DNA from 3 places in the Agrobacterium vaccinii genome. Region 2 is predicted to be linked to each of the others. Evidence: riboswitches for the same ligand, from Rfam matches in the RefSeq annotation. Region 2 holds a riboswitch; each other region holds the start of a gene.

Region 1 (4,258 bases), on a different replicon from region 2:
AGACGGCGAGATGATCGACGAGCACGGTGCCGAATTTGCGAATGACAAAAATGCGTGTGTAGAGGCGATGAAGACTGCGCGAGAACTGGCCGCGGACAGAATGATCAACAGTGACGACCTAAACGAAATCTATTTTGAAATTGCGCGCTCGGATAGGTCTTTAATGGACAGGATACCGTTGAATTCAGTGTCCAGAGGTGTGATTGCTGAAGACGCGTAACGCGCTCCCGCTCGACCCATTCAGCCTCTCACCTTTATCCAACTCGGACAGATTGTTGTGGACACCTGCTCGAGAGCGCCTACGATCTTAGCTTCTTTACGAGAATGACCAGGGATAAAAAGAAACAAGCGGAATTTGTCAGGATGATAGGCCATTCGGTGCGCATCACCCCGAATGCGGTCCAGAGCGCAAATCCTGTAACCGTGAGACAGTACATTCCTGTTGAGATTGCCTTCGTATCGTCGGTCCTGACAACCTTGTAGACCTGTGGAACGAAGCTTGACACAGAACACATTGAGGCGAGGTATCCGACCAAAAGAGCAGTATCCAATGAAGGTTTCCTTCGTCACGATGTTGCTATTATGAGGGGACAGCAGGCAGCCTCTCATGCTGATTTTCGATACTATCGACCATTGTTGCTTTGGCGAACGACTAACTTGTTTCTTTGCCCTTTCGGCTGGCCATTATTTCCAAGCCATCAGGTGATGCCCGGGTTTGCATCATAAGCTCGTATTCTCGGACAGCTTGCAGCCAGTGTTCATGATCGCTTCCGTTTATTCGCCCGTTTTCTTCCCAGAGTGCATATGCGCGAGCGCTGACCCAGATATCCCGTTTCTCGTTCATTTGTGCTGCTTGCGTTCCTTTGTTGATATTCGAGCTGGATTGGCAGGCCTCTCAACTGTTTAGCGTCAACAATGTTCCTGAGGCTTGAAGGAACGATTTTCGTTTTTTGCAGCGCTTAGCGAGGATAGCATCAGTCAACGGACGAGGGAGCAAATCACATGATTTGCTGGTCTCTTGGATGTCGAAAGGATTGATCGTTGTTCTTAGGTTGATCCGCACGATCAACCGATTGCGATAGTCAGTCCCGCAAATCTTGCAAGCTGATTGTCATCATCTCCACCGGGTGACCAATTGTCTCTATCCATGCACCAATTGCGGCATGGCACCGCTTCCGCGTCATGTGGCGACAGCGAAGCTGCGCGCACTCGGTGCAGGGGCGGAAATTATCCGCAGAAAGTTAGCGGCTTGATGCTCATCAATGACCTCTCCCTGGAATGGCTGAATGATGAAGCACAGTCCGCCGTCCGAGCTGAAGCGAGGACCTTCTGCCTGCGGATGATCAAGAACGTCTACGGGATCGACTACACTCCCGCCTGGCATTCTGACCTAGATTCGCTGTTGTCGGCGCAGCCGGACAACTGGTTCTCCCGCGAAAGGCAAGGCAGTTTTCTCGTTGTCCGGGACGGAGATGGACACATCATTGCGGCCGGAGGTCTCTACGCGATCGAGAACAAACCTTCCACGAAGGAGCGCCTACGACATCGCTATAGCGACGGCGAAAAGGTATGTCAGATTGTCCGCGTGTACCTTGATTCTAGCGTCCGTCGTAAAGGGCTTGGCACAAAGATTGTGGCGGCCCTGGAGAGCCGGGCATCCGAGTTTAAGTACACCTCGTCCTATCTCCATGCCGATGCTCAGACACCGGAAACACTCGGGTTCTGGAAAAGCCAGGGCTATGGCGCATTCGGCCAATTCTCCTATCCGTCCAACCGTGGAACCGAGACGAGCGTCGATTTCGACAAGCCGTTGCGCTCCGAACGTTGACGAAACGCAAAATCGAGGCTTGATATACGGCTTGTATGCGGCCATTAAAAGCTGAACTTTCAAGCTGTCTGATGAGACTGTTATCCACAGGCTGGTGTGGATGAGGACGTAATTTTCTAACCGCCACCCTCCTAAGAGTTGACGCGACTATCTCCTCATATACTATATCTAGTGTTCGAGGTTCTTCCGATTCGCGTCGGGAGCTAAGACGGGAATACGGTGCGTGATGTCCTTTCTGGACGGAGCAATGCCGGAGCTGCCCCCGCAACTGTAAGCGGCGAGCATCCTCTCAATAGCCACTGGCGCCGGAAGGTTTCGGGAAGGCGAGATGGATGTGACGACCCGTGAGCCAGGAGACCTGCCTCAAACGAATACGTCCACGGGCGGGGTGTCCGAAGGTCGCGAGTCATGTGCGGGATGATCCTGCGCGTGCCGCTTCCCCTGAGCTCCGCATCAACCACTTCGGGGTGAAGTCAATGTCGCATCATTCTAGTCAGTATCCGCGTGAATAGCGGGCCGTAACGCCCGTAGTCGCTTTCGGCTGCCATCCATCCCTGAACTTCCGCATGGGCGTTTCCAACGCCTTATTGATATCGCACGCCTATACAAATTTCACGAGGATCATCATGACCGTTACCGTCTACAGCAAGCCTGCCTGCGTACAGTGCACAGCAACTACCCGCGCTCTTGACCGACAGGGCATCGACTACACCATCGTTGATGTCTCCGAAGACACCAGCGCCTACGACCTGGTTCAAGGGCTTGGGTACCGACAGGTTCCCGTCGTCGTCGCTGGCGAGACCCATTGGGCGGGCTTTCGCCCGGATATGATCAGCACGCTTGCGGCCTGAGCCAGAGCAATGGGTCAGATCGTCTATTTCTCCAGCCGGTCGGAAAACACCCATCGTTTTGTCGGACGACTGGGGATAAGTGCGCGGCGCATTCCCCTCAGTCTTTCCGAGAGCATTCAGGTCGAAGCGCCCTACGTTCTGATCCTTCCCACCTACAGCGGCGAAGGTGGAAAAGGGGCCGTTCCAAAACAGGTAATCCGCTTCCTCAACGATGCGGACAACCGGAAAAACATTCGTGGCGTGATTGCCGCGGGCAACAGCAATTTCGGGGCGACCTACGGGATCGCCGGCGATGTCATCTCCCAGAAATGTCAGGTGCCGTACCTCTACAGGTTCGAGCTTCTAGGCACGGATGAAGACGTCGCGAACGTCAAACACGGATTGGAACGATTTTGGACGCGACCACAATTGAAAAGCCTTTGAAAACATCGGAATCCGAACTGGACTTCCATGCTCTCAACGCAATGCTGAATCTGTACGACGAGCATGGCAAAATCCAGCTTGACAAGGACCGGCTGGCGGCCAAGCAGTACTTCCTTCAGCACGTCAACCAAAACACGGTGTTCTTCCATAACCTGCGGGAAAAGCTCGATTATCTCGTGACTGAGGGTTATTACGAACGTGAGGTTCTGGACCAATATTCGTTCAATTTCGTGCGTGATCTATTCGATCATGCGTTTTCCAAGAAATTCCGTTTCCCAACATTTCTTGGCGCGTTTAAATATTATACCAGCTACACATTGAAGACCTTTGACGGGAAACGGTATCTCGAACGCTACGAAGACCGCATCTGCATGGTGGCGCTGGCGCTGGCGCAAGGCAACGAAGAACTTGCCAGAGACATGGTCGATGAGATCATCGCCGGCCGCTTCCAGCCCGCGACGCCTACATTCCTCAATGCAGGAAAAAAACAACGTGGCGAACTTGTTTCCTGCTTTCTGCTGCGCATGGAAGACAATATGGAATCCATCGCACGCGGCATCAATTCAACGCTGCAGCTTTCCAAGCGTGGCGGCGGCGTTGCCTTGTCACTGACGAACATTCGCGAGGCTGGCGCCCCGATCAAGCAGATCGAGAACCAGTCATCGGGCATCATTCCTGTGATGAAGCTGCTTGAGGACAGCTTTTCCTACGCCAACCAGCTTGGTGCGCGCCAAGGCGCAGGTGCCGTCTATCTTAACGCCCATCACCCCGACATCATGCGTTTTCTCGACACCAAGCGCGAGAATGCTGACGAGAAGATCAGGATCAAGACCCTGTCACTCGGCGTCGTGGTGCCTGACATCACCTTCGAACTGGCGAAGAACAACGAGGACATGTACCTGTTTTCGCCATACGATATCGAGCGCGTCTATGGCATTCCCTTCACCGAGATATCCGTGACGGAAAAATACCGGGAGATGGTCGCGGATGCGAGGATCAAGAAAAAGAAGATAAAGGCCCGTGACTTCTTCCAGGTGATTGCCGAGATACAGTTCGAGAGCGGCTATCCCTACATCATGTTCGAAGACACGGTGAACCGGGCAAACCCGATTGCAGGACGCATTTCCATCAGCAATCTCTGCTCGGAAATTCTGCA
Region 2 (4,258 bases):
CCGAATCTCGATTCGGCCAACATCACGCTTGGCGTCGTGCGCACCATGACGGAAGGTCTGCATGTCGGGCCGATCCTGCTCGGTTCCGCCCTGCCCGTGCACATTCTGTCGCCAACGGTCACGTCGCGCGGCGTGGTCAACATGGCAGCACTAGCCGCCGTGCAGGCATCGCACCCTTCGGTGTAAGCACGGGTTAACGCAATTTTGAACTGACTGTTGCCGCTTTGCTGCGCGCGCCTATGTTATCCTGATCGAAAATACGTCATCCGCATTTCGCGGGTGCGCTCCTCAGGATATGTCCTGCCCAACGGCAGGCGGAACGGACGGACCATTGATCCCGCGCCGAAGCCGACTGGTCGGCACATTTGCGATTGTCATGCTGGCCGCTCCGTTTTCGGCGCAGGCAAGCGCTGTCTGTGATTCGTTGCGCTCGCAGTTGAACCAGCCCGTGCAGGTTTACGGCAATACCGCAGAGGTACGCCGCTTTGCGAGCGCTCTTGCCCAGCAGAACATTCTCATACGGCGTATCAAGAACGACATGCGCGGCTATGGCTGCTCCTCCGGTAGCGTTATCGTCTACGGTAACCCCAATGCGCAGCTTTGCGGCGAAATCGGCGATGCGTTGGAGCAGGCGCAGGCCGAGCGCGACATGATCGCTGACGACCGCGACCGCATGCTGGCCGCCCAACGCAATGACAATGCCCAAGGGTCGCGTGAGCGCATTCTGGCCGCGCTGGATGCGCAAGGCTGCTACGACGAGCAGCCACCCTCGTTCACCTCCACAGACCCCTCGCCCTATCCCGACATGCGCGACCCGAGTGACGGCTTTGGTGAGCCGAACAACGATTACGCGCCTTCGCCCGATATGCCGATGCAGGGTGGGCTCCGAACACTTTGCGTCCGCACCTGCGATGGTGCGTTCTTCCCCATTTCTTCGGACGCGACACCGCTCGATTTCCGTGAGCAGGCAGCCCAATGTGAGCGCATGTGTCCTGGCACGCAGACCGAATTATTCTATCACGCCATGGAAGGTCAGGAGAGCGAGGACATGGTCTCGGCAAAAACCGGCCAGCCCTACGCCTCGATGCCAACCGCTTTTGCCTACCGCAACAACCCCGCATCCAGCCGCGCACCCTCATGCAGCTGCAAAATGACGGCCTCTTCCGACCCGACGATGAAGCCGCAGGACAACAGCCACGCACCGCAATCCACCGCCGTGCAAAGCTCGCCAAGCGTGACCACGCTGACGTCACCGAAGAGCGACACGAACCCCGCCCCTGCCGAAACGAAGCCGGAAACCAAACCCGTCGAGAAAGCCGAACCGATCCCCGAGCGCGACTACGATCCAGCCAACAGCAAAGTCCGCATCGTCGGCCCCCGCTTTATGCAGGAAGAAACCAGCCGCATCGACCTCAAAAATCCCGCTTTGCAAGGCGCCCAGCCACAACAGCAGTGATATTAGGGCCGGGACTTAACTTGTGCCCCACTTATCGCGAAACACAAGCTCCTCCACCGACAGTCGCTGCCGCCAGCCTTTGATAGCCAGCTCCGGTTCGCTGTAGAGCCTATCGACGCGGCCAAGGCAGAGCCAGGCAACGATTTCGATGTGTTGGGGTATTTCGAGGATTTGGCGGATATCGGCATCGTGGAAAATGCTGACCCACCCGACGCCGACACCTTCGGCACGGGCTGCCAGCCACAGGTTCTGGATGGCGCAGACGGTTGAGTAGACATCCATGCGCGGATTGTGTGTGCGCCCCAGCACGACATCGCCGCCACGGGTTGGGTCGCAGGTGACGCAGATCGAAAGCGGTGCCTTGCGAATGCCCTCCAGCTTCAGACTGCGATAGAGCGTCTGGCTTTCCTGCGCAAACATCTCGGCAGCTTCCGCATTGGCGTGCGAAAACGCCTCCCACGCCTGCTGTCTCACCCGTGCATCCGTGATAAGCGTGAAATTCCACGGCTGCATGAAGCCGACGGACGGCGCGGCATGGGCCGCTGCCAGCAATCGCGCCACCAGTTCATCCGGCAGCGCATCCGGCAAGAACTGGTCGCGAACGTCACGCCTCGTCTCAATGGCGCGATACACCGCGGCCTTCTCGGCGTCGCTGAACGCCTGCGCAGGGTGAAGCGCATCTTCGAATTCATCAGGTCGCATCGTCATTCCCCAACAATGCACGGGCAGACCACAAGGGCCCGCCTGTCAACAACCTGCCGCCGTCCATGCGGTGCGGTCTATGGTATCAGGCCGGTCTTCTGACTGGGCGTCATCACGATATGCCGCCTTCCCAATCTCTCAGTGGCATTCGACAGTCGCATCGGCCTCACAGCGTTGGGCACGTCGCGGAGTTTCACCGCGTTCCCGATTCTCCTGCGTGAAGCAGGCACCTGATAGCGCTTCTTATGTCGCTTCGCGCTACGCTATGCAAGCAGGCAGGCGTTTTACCCGCGTCGACCGGAACCGCCGGGCCGCCTCCCGCATTCTACGCATAAAGGAGAACAAAGATGGATCAGTATTCCGAACTTCGCCAGCAGATCGGTCAGGACCTCGACACGCTCAAGGCCAACGAAAGCCCGAAGTCTATCTTTGAACTCGCAGATGATTACCTGACGACAGATGCCGCTTTGAAGCGGCAGGTCATTGAGGACATCATCAAGGAAGAAGCGGATAAGCGGAATATTGATATTCATTGAATGTGCGAGAGGCTTAGGGCAAAGATGCGGGTAATATCATCACTGTGAATGTCACCGTCGCCATTTGTGCCCTCATCGTCATCGCCATTATCGCGGGCCTCGTTTTCGCATCGCGCCATCGTGACAAAATCATCATCAAGATCGCGTCGGCAGCACTTCCTACAGAAGAAGATGCCACGCCGCTCGACCGCCATTGGACGGATATCAGTCACGGTCGTGAAGGTCAGAGCGTGCTGTCGCTGATACAATCCAACCTCGGCGCGTTTGCCGCACGCGTGGGCGCGGCCCGCGCCGCCGGTCGCAGCCTCGATCTCATGTACTACATGTGGAATGCTGACCTCACCGGGCAGTTGATGATGCGTGAGGTTATCGCCGCAGCTGACCGTGGCGTCCGGGTGCGCCTGCTGCTGGACGATCTGGGTGTGTCGATCTCGGACCGCGCTTTTCAAGCTATAGACAGCCACCCCAATATCGAGCTTCGGCTGTTCAACCCCACAAAGGCGCGTGAGAACGTCTTTCGCCGTGGGCTGGAAATGGTGCTGCGGTTTCGCAGCGTCAACAGGCGCATGCATAACAAAGCCTGGATTGCGGATGGCCGCACATTGATCGTCGGTGGCCGCAATATCGGTGACGCCTATTTCGATGCTGCCGAACAGGCGAATTTCCGTGATTTCGATATTATCGCACATGGTGCCTGCGTGGCGCAGGCCGAAGAGATTTTCGACGATTACTGGAACAGTGCCGTCGCCGTTCCCGTACGCTCGCTTCTGGCCCGCCGCCCCAGCAAGCTGGCGAAGCTGCGCCGCAGAATGGACGTTCTCGCCTCCGGCAATGCCGCTCGTCCCTATCTGGCGCAGGTCGAAAGCCAGCACCATTCCGGCAACTTCCTCCTGTCAGATACGCTCCATTGGGTGGAAAGCGCAACGGTCGTTGCCGACCCGCCAGAGAAGGCTGCGGACAAACGTCGCAATGGCCACAACTATCTGATGGAGACGCTGTTGCCCGTCATGGAGGAGACGAACGACCGACTGAAGATAACCTCTCCCTACTTCATCCCCGGTCAAAAAGGTCTGGAGACATTGTCAAGGCTCTCTGCCGATGGCGTTTCCGTCAGTGTCCTTACCAACTCTTTGGCCGCCACCGATGTCGCTGCCGTTCACGCCGGTTACTCGCGATATCGCAGGCCTTTGCTGCTCAACGGTATCAAAATCCATGAATTGCGGTCCCTCGCGGATCAGCACAAATCCTTCTCATTGCGCGGTTCGGGTCAGGCAAGCCTGCACACCAAGGCTTTTACCCGGGACGGCGACACAGGCTTTATCGGTTCGCTGAACTTCGATCCGCGCTCCATGTCCCTCAACACGGAGATGGGCGTCCTGTTTTCCTCCGCCCCACTGGTGAAGGAGATGGATGACATCTTCAAGGAAGAAACCAGCCGGGAGATGAGCTTCGAGCTGGCGCTTAACGAGCGTCGAAACCTGACGTGGACCGGCTTGGTCAGAGGCGAGCCAAGGCACTACCGTCGCGAGCCCTACGCTACCTTCAGCCGCCGCGCACTGGTCAG
Region 3 (4,258 bases), 1.3 Mb from region 2:
GCCAACGATCGGCGCCGCCGAGAATCCGGATAAGGATCAGCTTGGCGTATTCCGCCGTCTTTTCGATCCACAGATCGACCGACATGGGATGGCGAAGTTCGGAGAGGTTGGCGGACACAAAGGACACTGAACCATCCGTGCTGCGTTGCCATCCGCGCTCCAGCCCGCCCAGATCGCTGGCCGAAAAAGACAGCACTACCACATCCGCCTGACCCTGATTGAGATCAACCGGCTCGATCAGGTCGTCCAGAGACGAGGATGTGGTGGCGAGGATGTGCATGGATCAGGCAGCCAGCATCCGCTCGATTTTCGCGCGGTCGAGACCTTTCTCACCGATAACGACCAAACGGCTGCGGCGCACCTCGCCTGCGGCCCAGGGACGGTCGAAGTAATGATTGACGCGCGAGCCGACCGCCTGCACCTGCAATCGCATCGGCTTCGCCGACACTTCGACAAAACCCTTGATGCGGAGCACGTTTTCCGACGCTGCCGTTTCCGAGATACGCGCGGCCAAGGCCTCGGCATCGGTGACGGCGTCCAGTTCCACCACGAAGCTATCGAACTCGTCGTGATCGTGATCTTCTTCTTCATCATGATGGGTGTGGCGGTTTTCAATATCCTCTTCCACCGCAAGGCCAAGACCGATCAGCACGGCAGGATCGACCACGCCATTGGACGCCACGACAATCTTGGCCGCCTTCGGCAGATGCGCATTGATATGCGCCTTGGCGCGCTCAAGACCCGCCGCATCCAGCAAATCGCCCTTGGTCAGAACGATGAGGTCTGCGCAGGCAATCTGGTCTTCAAAGACCTCTTCGACCGGATCATCGTGATCAAGCGCCTCGTCGTTTTGGCGCTGAGCGGCCAGCGCTTCCAGATCATGCGACACCATGCCTTCGGCAAGCGCGACACCATCGGCCACGGCCACCACCGCATCCACCGTCACCCGGCTTTTGATTGCGGGCCACTGGAAGGCCTGTACGAGTGGCTTCGGCAGAGCGAGACCCGAGGTCTCGATCAGAATATGCTCGACGCGTGGCTCGCGGCTCAGAATCTGCTCGATGGCGGGCTGGAAATCATCCGCCACCGTGCAGCAGATGCAGCCATTGGCTAGTTCAACGATGTTTTCTTCCGGGCAGCTTTCAATGCCGCAACCTTTGAGGATATCGCCATCAATGCCGACATCGCCAAACTCGTTGACGATGATGGCCAGCCGCTTGCCCTCGAGCTTTTCCAGAAGGCCGCGCAGAAGCGTGGTTTTGCCCGCGCCCAGAAAGCCGGTGATGATGGTGCAGGGAACGCGGTTGAGCGTGGTCATTATGTCTCCTCGGTAAAATTCAAAGGGGGAATGCGGGCAACAAGGCCACGCTTTAAACTGTCGGGCCGTCCGCGCCATGGCATCAGGCCATCGGGTGCTGAAGACAACAGGCGCGCGCCGACCAGCAAGTCGGCAGCGTCGTCTTCGCTCAACGATCCGAACATGTAGGACCAGCCATCGGCGCTGCGCACCGCGGCACTCAAGCCACGCTTGCAATTGGCAAGGCAGTTGACGCTGCGTACATCGACACCTTCAGCCTGACCGAGTGCAACAGCAGCCTGCGCAAGGGTCGCACCGGGGCGAGGGTCCGCGTTCGGATCGGCTTCCGACCGGCAACTGCGGCAAACGTAAACCACGACGCCGGGCGCGGTGTCACGGTCCGTCTTTTCATTCAGGCTTGATGATGTCGATGTCATATCCAAGGGTATGGTTTCCGCGCCTTTGCAATGGTCTCGGGGTGCGGATATCGAAAACGGCATGCGGATCAACGCAACGCCATCGTTCGAACAACCGACTGACCGGAGCACCCCGCCCGGCAGACGTTTTTCCTGAAACGGCAGGTCTCCTGGCTTGCGGCTTCGACACCCTTGCGCCGCCTTCCCGGACTCATTCGTCCAGTGGCTTTCGGCGCGGGCTCACCGCTTACAGTTGCGGGGGCAGCCACGGGTTGGTTCGCACACGCGAATGGCACCGTGTTCCCTCTTAGCTTTTCCCGTTGCCGGAAAAAGACCGTCAGTCCTTAACCCTTATGCCCTGCGGTGCTTTTGTGTCAATGCCGCCGTGTCATTGCCGTGGAACACGTTTTGGCTATAGTCGCCGCTTTGAAAAAGCATGACACCCGGAAGGATGAGCCACAATGACCCGTGACATCAGCGACAGCGAGGCCGAGCGTCACCGCGCCAAAATGGTCAACCGCAAGGCGGTGCAGGATGCCGAAGTCTCGGAAAAGACCATCGAAAAAGGTCTGCTGATGATCAACACCGGCCCGGGCAAGGGTAAATCCACCGCAGCTTTCGGTCTGGCCCTGCGCATGCTCGGCACCGGCAGACGCGTCGGCATCGTCCAGTTTATCAAGGGCGCATGGTCCACCGGCGAGCAGGGGGCGTTGGCCCTGTTCGGAGATCGCGTCGAATGGCGTACCATGGGCGAAGGTTTCACGTGGGACACTCAGGATCTGAAACGCGATGTCGCTGCTGCGACCAAGGCGTGGGAAGAGGCAAAGACGCTGATGGCCGATGAAACCATTGGTCTTGTAGTGCTGGATGAGCTCAACATCGCACTGCGTTATGATTATTTGCCGCTGGAAGAGGTGGTCGAAACCCTGCAGAACCGCCGCGATGGCTTGCACGTCATCGTCACCGGTCGCAACGCCAAACAGCTGCTGATCGACGCCGCCGATATGGTGACGGAGATGACGCTTGTGAAACACCACTTCAAGGCGGGCGTCAAAGCGCAGTCCGGCATCGAGTATTAATCCATGACAGCGCGCGTTTTGATGTTTCAAGGCACCGGCTCCGATGTCGGCAAGTCGCTGATGGTGGCGGGGATGGCGCGCGCTTTTGTTCGTCGCGGTCTGTCCGTCATGCCGTTCAAGCCACAAAACATGTCCAACAATGCCGCCGTCACCGCCGATGGTGGTGAGATCGGCAGGGCGCAAGCGTTGCAAGCGCGGGCGGCGGGCGTACCGCTTTCCGTCCACATGAACCCGGTGTTGCTCAAACCCCAGAGCGAAACGGGCGCGCAGGTGGTGGTGCAGGGCAAGGTCATCGGCAATGCCAAAGCCGCTGATTACCAGCACATGAAAGCCGGGCTGATGCCACGCGTGCTGGAAAGCTTCGAGCATCTGAAAACCATGGCCAATCTCGTTCTGGTGGAGGGCGCGGGCAGTGCTTCAGAAGTCAATCTCCGTGCCAATGACATCGCGAATATGGGCTTTGCCCGCGCAGCCAATGCGCCTGTGATCCTGATCGGCGATATCGACCGGGGCGGCGTGATCGCCAGCCTTGTCGGCACGAAGACGGTTCTGGATACGTACGATGCGGCGATGATCGAAGGCTTCATCGTCAATCGCTTCAGAGGCGATCCAAACCTGTTCGATGACGGCATGCGGATTATTTCGGACAAGACTGGCTGGAACCCGATTGGCCTCTTGCCGCATTTTGCCGATGCAAGCCGCCTGCCGGCTGAGGATGCTTTAGGGTTGAGTGGAGCTGGCGAAAGAAAGCGCGACGCGAAAATTCGGATCGCTGTACCGATCCTGCCGCATATCTCCAACTTCGATGATCTCGACCCGTTGGATGCCGAGCCGGATGTCGAGCTTATCCGCGTGCGCCAGGGAGACGTCATCCCGGCAGATTGTGCGCTGGTGCTGCTGTGCGGTTCCAAGTCCACCATTGCTGATCTGACGGCGCTCAAAAATGCCGGGCTCGACGTGGATATCAAAGCACATGTGCGGCGTGGAGGCTATGTGCTTGGCCTGTGCGGCGGCTATCAGATGCTCGGGAAAAGCGTGGCTGATCCGGACGGCATCGAAGGTGCTCCCACCGCGATTGAAGGGCTTGGCTTGCTCGACGTGGATACCGTGCTGACGGGTGACAAACGGCTCGTCTCCGTGACCGGGCAGAGCTTTGATCAAATCCCCTTCTCCGGCTATGAAATGCATGTGGGCGTCACTTGTGGACTGGATGATAAGCGACCGTTTTCCACAATCGGCAACCACACAGAAGGCGCGATGTCACCGAATGGCCGCGTGTTTGGCACTTATATCCATGGCTTGTTTGCCGATGACCACCAACGCAGCGGATGGCTAAAACGGCTGGGTGGGGAAAACTCGACACTCAATTACGAGGAACAGGTGGATGCGGTTCTCGACCGCCTGGCCGACCATATGGAGCGCCATCTCGATCTCGATGCCCTCTTGGCTATAGCGCGATAGCTAAG

Evidence for each region. A riboswitch is a leader RNA that binds a small molecule or an ion and turns the genes downstream of it on or off. The one in region 2 is predicted to bind cobalamin.
Region 1: another riboswitch for cobalamin. It lies ahead of nrdH (glutaredoxin-like protein NrdH); the one in region 2 lies ahead of bluB (5,6-dimethylbenzimidazole synthase).
Region 3: another riboswitch for cobalamin. It lies ahead of HRR99_RS14355 (DUF1636 family protein); the one in region 2 lies ahead of bluB (5,6-dimethylbenzimidazole synthase).

The regions. Positions count from the first base shown of each region.
Region 1 covers NZ_CP054152.1:61,478-65,735, reverse strand. Annotated here, with positions in the region: gene HRR99_RS22570 (DUF6894 family protein) at 11-220, shown strand; gene HRR99_RS22565 (SemiSWEET family sugar transporter) at 300-515, opposite strand; gene HRR99_RS23315 (DUF2934 domain-containing protein) at 653-844, opposite strand; partial or broken gene HRR99_RS22560 (methionine synthase) at 1,140-1,253, shown strand; gene HRR99_RS22555 (GNAT family N-acetyltransferase) at 1,253-1,828, shown strand; cobalamin riboswitch at 1,990-2,208, shown strand; gene nrdH (glutaredoxin-like protein NrdH) at 2,455-2,679, shown strand; gene nrdI (class Ib ribonucleoside-diphosphate reductase assembly flavoprotein NrdI) at 2,689-3,102, shown strand; gene nrdE (class 1b ribonucleoside-diphosphate reductase subunit alpha) at 3,144-4,258, shown strand, end outside.
Region 2 covers NZ_CP054150.1:1,627,297-1,631,554, forward strand. Annotated here, with positions in the region: gene HRR99_RS08160 (NADP-dependent malic enzyme) at 1-186, shown strand, start outside; gene HRR99_RS08165 (DUF2865 domain-containing protein) at 332-1,456, shown strand; gene bluB (5,6-dimethylbenzimidazole synthase) at 1,472-2,158, opposite strand; cobalamin riboswitch at 2,230-2,407, opposite strand; gene HRR99_RS08175 (hypothetical protein) at 2,506-2,694, shown strand; gene HRR99_RS08180 (phospholipase D family protein) at 2,739-4,258, shown strand, end outside.
Region 3 covers NZ_CP054150.1:2,957,903-2,962,160, forward strand. Annotated here, with positions in the region: gene cobN (cobaltochelatase subunit CobN) at 1-280, opposite strand, end outside; gene cobW (cobalamin biosynthesis protein CobW) at 284-1,321, opposite strand; gene HRR99_RS14355 (DUF1636 family protein) at 1,318-1,734, opposite strand; cobalamin riboswitch at 1,857-2,067, opposite strand; gene cobO (cob(I)yrinic acid a,c-diamide adenosyltransferase) at 2,175-2,792, shown strand; gene HRR99_RS14365 (cobyric acid synthase) at 2,796-4,253, shown strand; gene cbiB (adenosylcobinamide-phosphate synthase CbiB) at 4,240-4,258, opposite strand, start outside.